Regions from separate parts of the Bacillus sp. UNC322MFChir4.1 genome, predicted to be linked through region 2. Evidence: riboswitches for the same ligand, from Rfam matches in the RefSeq annotation. Region 2 holds a riboswitch; the other holds the start of a gene.
What was found. A riboswitch is a leader RNA that binds a small molecule or an ion and turns the genes downstream of it on or off. The one in region 2 is predicted to bind preQ1.
Positions count from the first base shown of each region.

Region 1: linked by a shared signal. The riboswitch ahead of BR72_RS17375 (QueT transporter family protein) and the one ahead of queC (7-cyano-7-deazaguanine synthase QueC) in region 2 are both predicted to bind preQ1.

Region 1 is NZ_KN050809.1:24,814-28,234, reverse strand. Features, by position in the region: gene BR72_RS17390 (DMT family transporter) at 1-28, opposite strand, end outside; gene BR72_RS17385 (reverse transcriptase-like protein) at 33-428, opposite strand; gene BR72_RS17380 (aldose 1-epimerase family protein) at 444-1,316, opposite strand; PreQ1 riboswitch class I at 1,485-1,529, shown strand; gene BR72_RS17375 (QueT transporter family protein) at 1,540-2,025, shown strand; gene BR72_RS17370 (ribonuclease H family protein) at 2,254-2,913, shown strand; gene BR72_RS25805 (zinc-finger domain-containing protein) at 2,927-3,103, shown strand; gene BR72_RS17365 (DUF2564 family protein) at 3,214-3,421, opposite strand, start outside.
Region 2 is NZ_KN050809.1:255,007-258,427, forward strand. Features, by position in the region: gene queE (7-carboxy-7-deazaguanine synthase QueE) at 1-414, opposite strand, end outside; gene queD (6-carboxytetrahydropterin synthase QueD) at 407-901, opposite strand; gene queC (7-cyano-7-deazaguanine synthase QueC) at 901-1,563, opposite strand; PreQ1 riboswitch class I at 1,660-1,703, opposite strand; gene BR72_RS18570 (ATP-binding protein) at 1,938-3,146, shown strand; gene BR72_RS27185 (DUF6254 family protein) at 3,157-3,273, opposite strand; gene BR72_RS18580 (DinB family protein) at 3,402-3,421, opposite strand, start outside.

The sequences.
Region 1 (3,421 bases), 230 kb from region 2:
CGAGAGGCGCAATCCACTCTTTTTTCAATACACTACCTCCGTTCATTTTTTTGTATGGCTTTTCGTGCTAATTCGTCGGCTGCTTTATTTTGACTGCTTGGAATCCACTTTATAAAAAAGAGATCAAATTGCTGGATTATTTTTAGTGCTTCATCTAAAAGTGGTGCATATAATGGGTTTTTTACATATTGTTTTTCAACCGCGCGTTCTACAAGTTGTGAATCTGTTCGAAACGATACAATTTTATAATTATGTTCGGTGCAATAATTTAATGCAGTAAGTAATGCGTGATACTCCGCTTCATGGTTGCTCATAACTCCAAGCGGAACAGTCAGCTGTACAGGCGGTTGAATCCCTTTAATAAATACCCCAGCGCCGGAAGGGCCGGGGTTTCCTTTTGATGCACCATCAATGTACACTTCAATCAAACTGAAACCCTCCAATTAACCGATTGTAATACTATAGCAACATGTAAATGTTTCATTCGCTTTTAACATTTGAATTCCTTTTTTCTCTTTGAATTCGTTTGCCGGTTCTAATTCATCGGCGATGCCATACCAAGGCTCAATACATAAGAACGGTGCATCTTTTCCTGGTGTCCATACACCGACAAATGGGAATCCTTCAAATGATACTTTGACAAATTTATTATGATTGTGAGAACGGATAGTAATTTCACTTTTGCGCATATTTTCAAATATAAGCGCATCGTTTTGAAATAAATCATACGTAAGTGGAAGTTCTGTTGCTTCTTCTGCTACTACGAGTTTTTGTTTAGAAAGAAACGGTCCTTCTAATACACTTGCTTCTAGACGCTCTGGAGTACCGAAAGATAAATAGTAGTCTGTGAAAGATTCATTTGGTAATAATGGACAATTAAAACCGGGGTGTCCTCCAATTGAAAAATACATTTCTTCCGAGTTAGAATTGAATACTTCGTATGTTACGCATATAGATGTTTCATTTAATTCATAAGAAATAAGCAATTCAAATGCAAATGGATAGTTTTGTAAAGTTTCTTCATTACTAGTTATTGCATATGTAATTTTTGATTCATCTTGTTCTTTAATCGTAAATGTTAAATCTCGGGCAAAGCCATGTTGTGTTAATGAATACGGTTTACCATCAATATAATATGTATTTTCTACTAATCTTCCGACGATTGGGAATAAAATAGGTGCACGTCTTCCCCAATACTTTGCGTCTCCTTGCCATAAATATTCGGTAGAATCATCTTTTAAGCGAATGCTTTGCAGTTCTGTACCCTTTTCAGAAATCGACACGATCATTTTTTCGTTTTGAATCGTTGTTGCCATGAACAAACCTCCTAAATCTTTCATGTTTTTTATTATACGTCCTCTAAATAGAAAAGGACAGTGTATGAGCACCCTTTTGTACTTTATTTATTCATAAATAAAGTAACGATTTTTCTATATTGACTTGGACTCGAATAATAATTATAATTTAATTTTGTTTATTAAAATATTGACGTGGTTCGTAACCATCCCACGTAAAAAAACTAAGGAGATCGATCGTATAATGAAAGTTAAAACACTTGTTGCTAACGGTATTTTAGCGGCACTATATATTGCTGTTACTATGCTTATTCAACCTTTTGGTTTTACGAATATTCAATTCCGTATTTCAGAAATGTTTAATCATCTTATTGTGTTCAATAAAAAATATATTTACGGAATTGTGTTAGGTGTATTTTTAGCAAACCTCTTTTTCTCACCAATGATTGCATATGACCTTGTATTTGGAGTGGGGCAATCTATTATCGCCTTACTTTGTACAATTGTTTCAATGCGTTTTATAAAAGGGATATGGGGTCGTATGATCTTTAATACAGTGGTCTTTACAATTACAATGTTTATCATTGCAATTGAACTCAATCTTGCGTTTGATTTACCATTTTTGTTTACATGGTTAACATGTGCGATTGGTGAGTTTGTTGTAATGGTAATCGGAGGGCCTGTTATGTATTTTATTAACAAACGAGTACAGTTTGAGAAATTTGTGTAAGATTCATTAGAGAGTTGTTCACTTTATTGTGGCAGCTCTTATTTATTTTTCTCGTGTTATTTTGCAGCATATAAATCGCTACTACGCGCGGTTAAATACACTCATCCGCTTTATGGAGATAAATGAATTTCGAATAGAATACGGTCCGCATAGACAAAATAGGATAAAATAAGAGCATAATATTTAGTATGAATGTGCATGGGTTTTGCATATTAAAGGGGGAGCATAATGAAATATAAAATTACTTGGTTATATCGAACAAAACAAGGTTTAGAGACTAACCTAGAAACAGATTTTCTTCGTTTAGAAGAGGCAATACAGCTCGCTGCGGATTTTGAAAAAACAGGGAGAGCAAAGGAATTGTTTTTTCATGATGAAATGGGAGTAGAGTGGACGTTAAAAGAAGTTAAGAAACTAAGTAAACAAGTTGAAGAAGAGCCACAAGATCTTACGCTGTACTTTGATGGAGGATATGATGTTGAGACAAAAGAAGCGGGTGTAGGGATAAGTATTTACTATAAGAGACAGGGAAAATCGTATCGAATTCGCCGCAATGCTTACATAGAAGGAATTGATGATAATAATGAAGCGGAATATGCAGCGTTATTATATGGAATGAACATGTTAGAAGAGCTAGGGGTTAAGTATGAATCGGTGATACTACGCGGTGATTCTCAAGTGGTTCTTCAACAATTAGCGGGTGAATGGCCGTGTTATGAGGAACATTTAATTCATTATTTAGATCAAATTGAACGAAAAGCAAAACAGATGAAACTAAAACTAGTATGTGAACCGGTTTCTAGAAAGCAAAATAAAGAAGCGCATCAATTAGCAACACAAGCACTAGAAAGAACGGATATTGATAGTCATAAAGAAATAACAGAATAGGAGTGTAGAAGGAGTGAATCGTAAGCAGCTGATTAACGAGGTGAACGATTTATTAGAAACATATTGCGATGGTTGTTTTTTGCAAAAACATTTTCGAAAAGAACAGAGTAAATATTATGCTCACTCCTTCTGTATTCGGCAATGTACGATTGGAGAAAAGCTACAAGAGTATGGAAAACACCTGTCTTGAACAATCATCTCTTTGCTCAGGTGAAAGCTTTTTGACTATAAAGATATAATAGGTATACAGGTTAAAATGTTTCAAATGTAAAAAACACCCAGAAAAACTCTAGGTGTTTTTTAATTCTTTGCTTCTTGTAATTGATGTTCGCATCTTTCTAATTTGTCCTCTTGGTCCAACAAAAATGGTGCATCTAAATCTGTTGCTACTTCTTTCATTGTTTCGAGCTGCGAACGTGCGGACTCAACGGCATTTGTAGCATGCTGCAATGATTCAGGATCCATTGTAATCGTCGCAGAACCAACCATCTTTTGCGCAGTTTCTACA
Region 2 (3,421 bases):
AAAATTCGTTATCATTGTTGAGCTCGGTGGTTTTGGCGAAATTGTTACTTCGTCTATAGCAAGTAACCAATCTTGCCACTTACTTCCTTGCGTTTCAACTGCTGTACGAATCCCCTTTTGTTGTAATAACGAAATGAATGCCCCTAAATGCTTTAACAAGGCAGGATTCCCACCTGAAATCGTTACATGCGAGAAATTTTCTCCACCAATTTGCACTAGTTCAGAAAAAATCTCTTCTGGCGACATTTGACGAATTTGCTCTTTTGCCGAACCATCCCATGTAAATGCAGAATCACACCAGGCACAGCTATAATCACAACCTGCTGTGCGAACAAACATTGTTTTTTGCCCAACAACCATTCCTTCTCCTTGAATTGTCGGCCCAAAAATCTCTAACACAGGAATGTTACTCACCCATCATCCACTCCCGTCTTACTTCTGCATAGCTTGTTGGTGTTTCAAACAGGCGCACAAACTCAACACGCGCCCCTTTATATTCATTTTGCCTGGCACCTTTTGTTAACGCCTCTTCCATTTTCTCAAAAATCCATACAACCATATTTTCAGCAGTTGTATTCATAGCTGGAAGTGTTTCATTTAAGTAACGATGATCTAAATATATTTCAATTTCATTTTTCCAAATTTCCTTTATATCACCAAAATCAATCGCTAGACCAATTTCATTGACATAACCACTAATTCCGAAAATTACTTTATACGTATGGCCATGAAGGTTTTTACATTTCCCTTCATAACAGTGCAAATGATGGGCAGCATCAAATGTAAATTCTTTGCTCACCATAACACGCTTATTATGATACTTTAGTTGCTTACGCTCAATGTCCTGATCTATTTTTTGTAAATTTTCAACAATGCGAAATCCAAAGAAGTCTTGTGTCATTATGCTTTCGCTCCTTCACGCTCTTGTACATACTTATCAAGTCCTGCACTGCGAAGCTGACACGCTGGACATTCACCGCAACCATCACCAATCACTCCGTTATAGCACGTTAACGTTTTTTCACGGACAAATTCAAATGCTCCAAGTTCGTCTGCCAATTTCCATGTTTCAGCTTTATCAATCCACATAAGTGGTGTATGAATAACGAATGGATAATCCATCGATAAATTTAGTGTAACATTTAGCGATTTCACAAACACATCACGGCAATCTGGATAGCCGCTAAAGTCTGTTTCACACACACCTGTTACAATATGGCGTGCCCCTACTTGTTTCGCTAACACAGCTGCAAACGATAAAAACAATAAGTTACGTCCATCCACAAATGTCGACGGCAACTCGCCATCTTCATGGGTAATTTCCATATCTGTACGCGTTAACGCATTAGGAGCGAGCTGGTTTAACAAACTCATATCAAGCACAGTATGCTTTACACCTAATTCTTTTGCGATTTCTGCCGCACAGTCGATTTCGAGCTTATGACGTTGATTATAATTAAACGTCACTGTTTCTACTTCTTCAAACTGTTCTAGCGCCCAAAATAAACATGTTGTACTATCTTGACCACCACTAAAAACAACAACTGCTTTTTCCTTTTTCATTTCACTCATTCTCCTCTATTCTCGATTCCAAGAAGAAAGAGCGTTCTTGAACTGTCATACTAAAAAAAACAAAACAATACCTAAAAGGATATTGTTCTCTTCATAGTTTTTTATAGAGGGAGTTCGCGAACCTCTCCCATGCTAGGCATGGATTGTCTTCTTTAACTTTCACATTACATTGTAACATACCGAGTAGATGTGTGAAAAACGTCTATTTTTTCTGTTTTTTCAAAAAATAACATTTCATTTTCTTCCATATTAATAGTATGATAATTTTATATATCAAACCTTTTATTTCTCGGTACAAGGAGGTTTTTAACCTGAAGCTTTTTATTATGTACCTCTTCATAAATATATTATTTATTTTAGTTACAATGTTAATTTATCACTCATTTTGGAGTGAAAAGGGAAATCGCTCTCCAAAGCTCAATTCGTTTGTATTTATTCTCTCCTGCAGCATTATCACTATTGTTTGTATGTCATTTGCTGCAAAAGTTGATTACGGTTTTCAATTTGACTTCCGACATATCGTGCTCGTTGTCGGAACATTATCGGGAGGACCAATAGCAGGCGGTGCCATTTTAGGTGTTATGAACCTTTATCGTTTTTTTATTGGCGGCAGCGGCTTCATACCTTCACTTATTGCCTCTATTATTTTGTACATTTTTCTCTTTACTACATACAAAATATATATAAAAGGGAAAATCAAAACAAAAATGTATTTAGCTTTTTTCTACAGCCTTATTTACGGTATTGGCTGGATTCCCTATTTTCTATCTATCGTTCCAAACCCAAAGGACTATACATCTTATTTTATTATATATGAGTTATGCACAATTATAGGAACGATCTTAATTTTATACTTAATGGACGTTTTACAATCACAAGTCCGTTTTGCAAAAGAACTTGTGAACGCCGAAAAATTTCAACTCATCGGTGAAATGGCTGCTTCTATTTCACATGAAATTCGAAATCCACTTACATCAACAAGAGGATTTCTTCAATTGCTACAATCAAAAAGCCATTCAGAACAAGAAAAACTGTTATATTTAGACATCGCTATGCGCGGTATTGATCAAGCAAACCATGTATTAACAGACTACTTAACATTTGCAAAACCAAGTATTGAAAAAGTCCAAATATTACAGTTGGAAGAAGAATTACTTCATGCAATTACGCTCATGACTCCATTAGCAAACCTTTCTAACGTTTGTATACATTATACGAAACAAAGTAAAACATTTTATATAATGGGAGAAAAACAAAAGCTCAATCAATGCCTTTTAAACATTATAAAAAACTGTATTGAAGCAATGCCAAATGGCGGGGACCTTACAGTTACTGTAACACCTGCTAATAAACACATCCAATTACATATTCAAGATACAGGAATCGGTATGGACGCCGAACAAGTAAAACGCCTTGGTTCACCTTTCTATTCTACAAAAGAAAAGGGAACAGGTCTTGGAATGATGGTTGTCTTTAGTATTATAAAAGCAATGAACGGAAAGATTGACATCTCTAGCAAGAAGAACATCGGAACAACTTTTCTTCTTACATTCCCCTTAACGAAAAAAACGTGATGCAGGTGCATCACGTTTTTTTCGTTTCCTCTACAAGTTCCGCAAAAGCCTTCACTTTCCCATGCTGCGGCGGCTGTTCTTTTCGCGCTTTCCATTGCCTTTCTTGCTCCCGTTTTTTATTTCCCATTATTTCAACTCCTTTTCAGATGTCCTTATATATGTTCCAACATATGAAGGAGGAATATACATATACTGAGTGGTACAAAAACGATAAAAAATCCATCAGCTAGTTAATCAACTGATGGAAGTTTCACTTTATCTTTGTAAAATTGCAT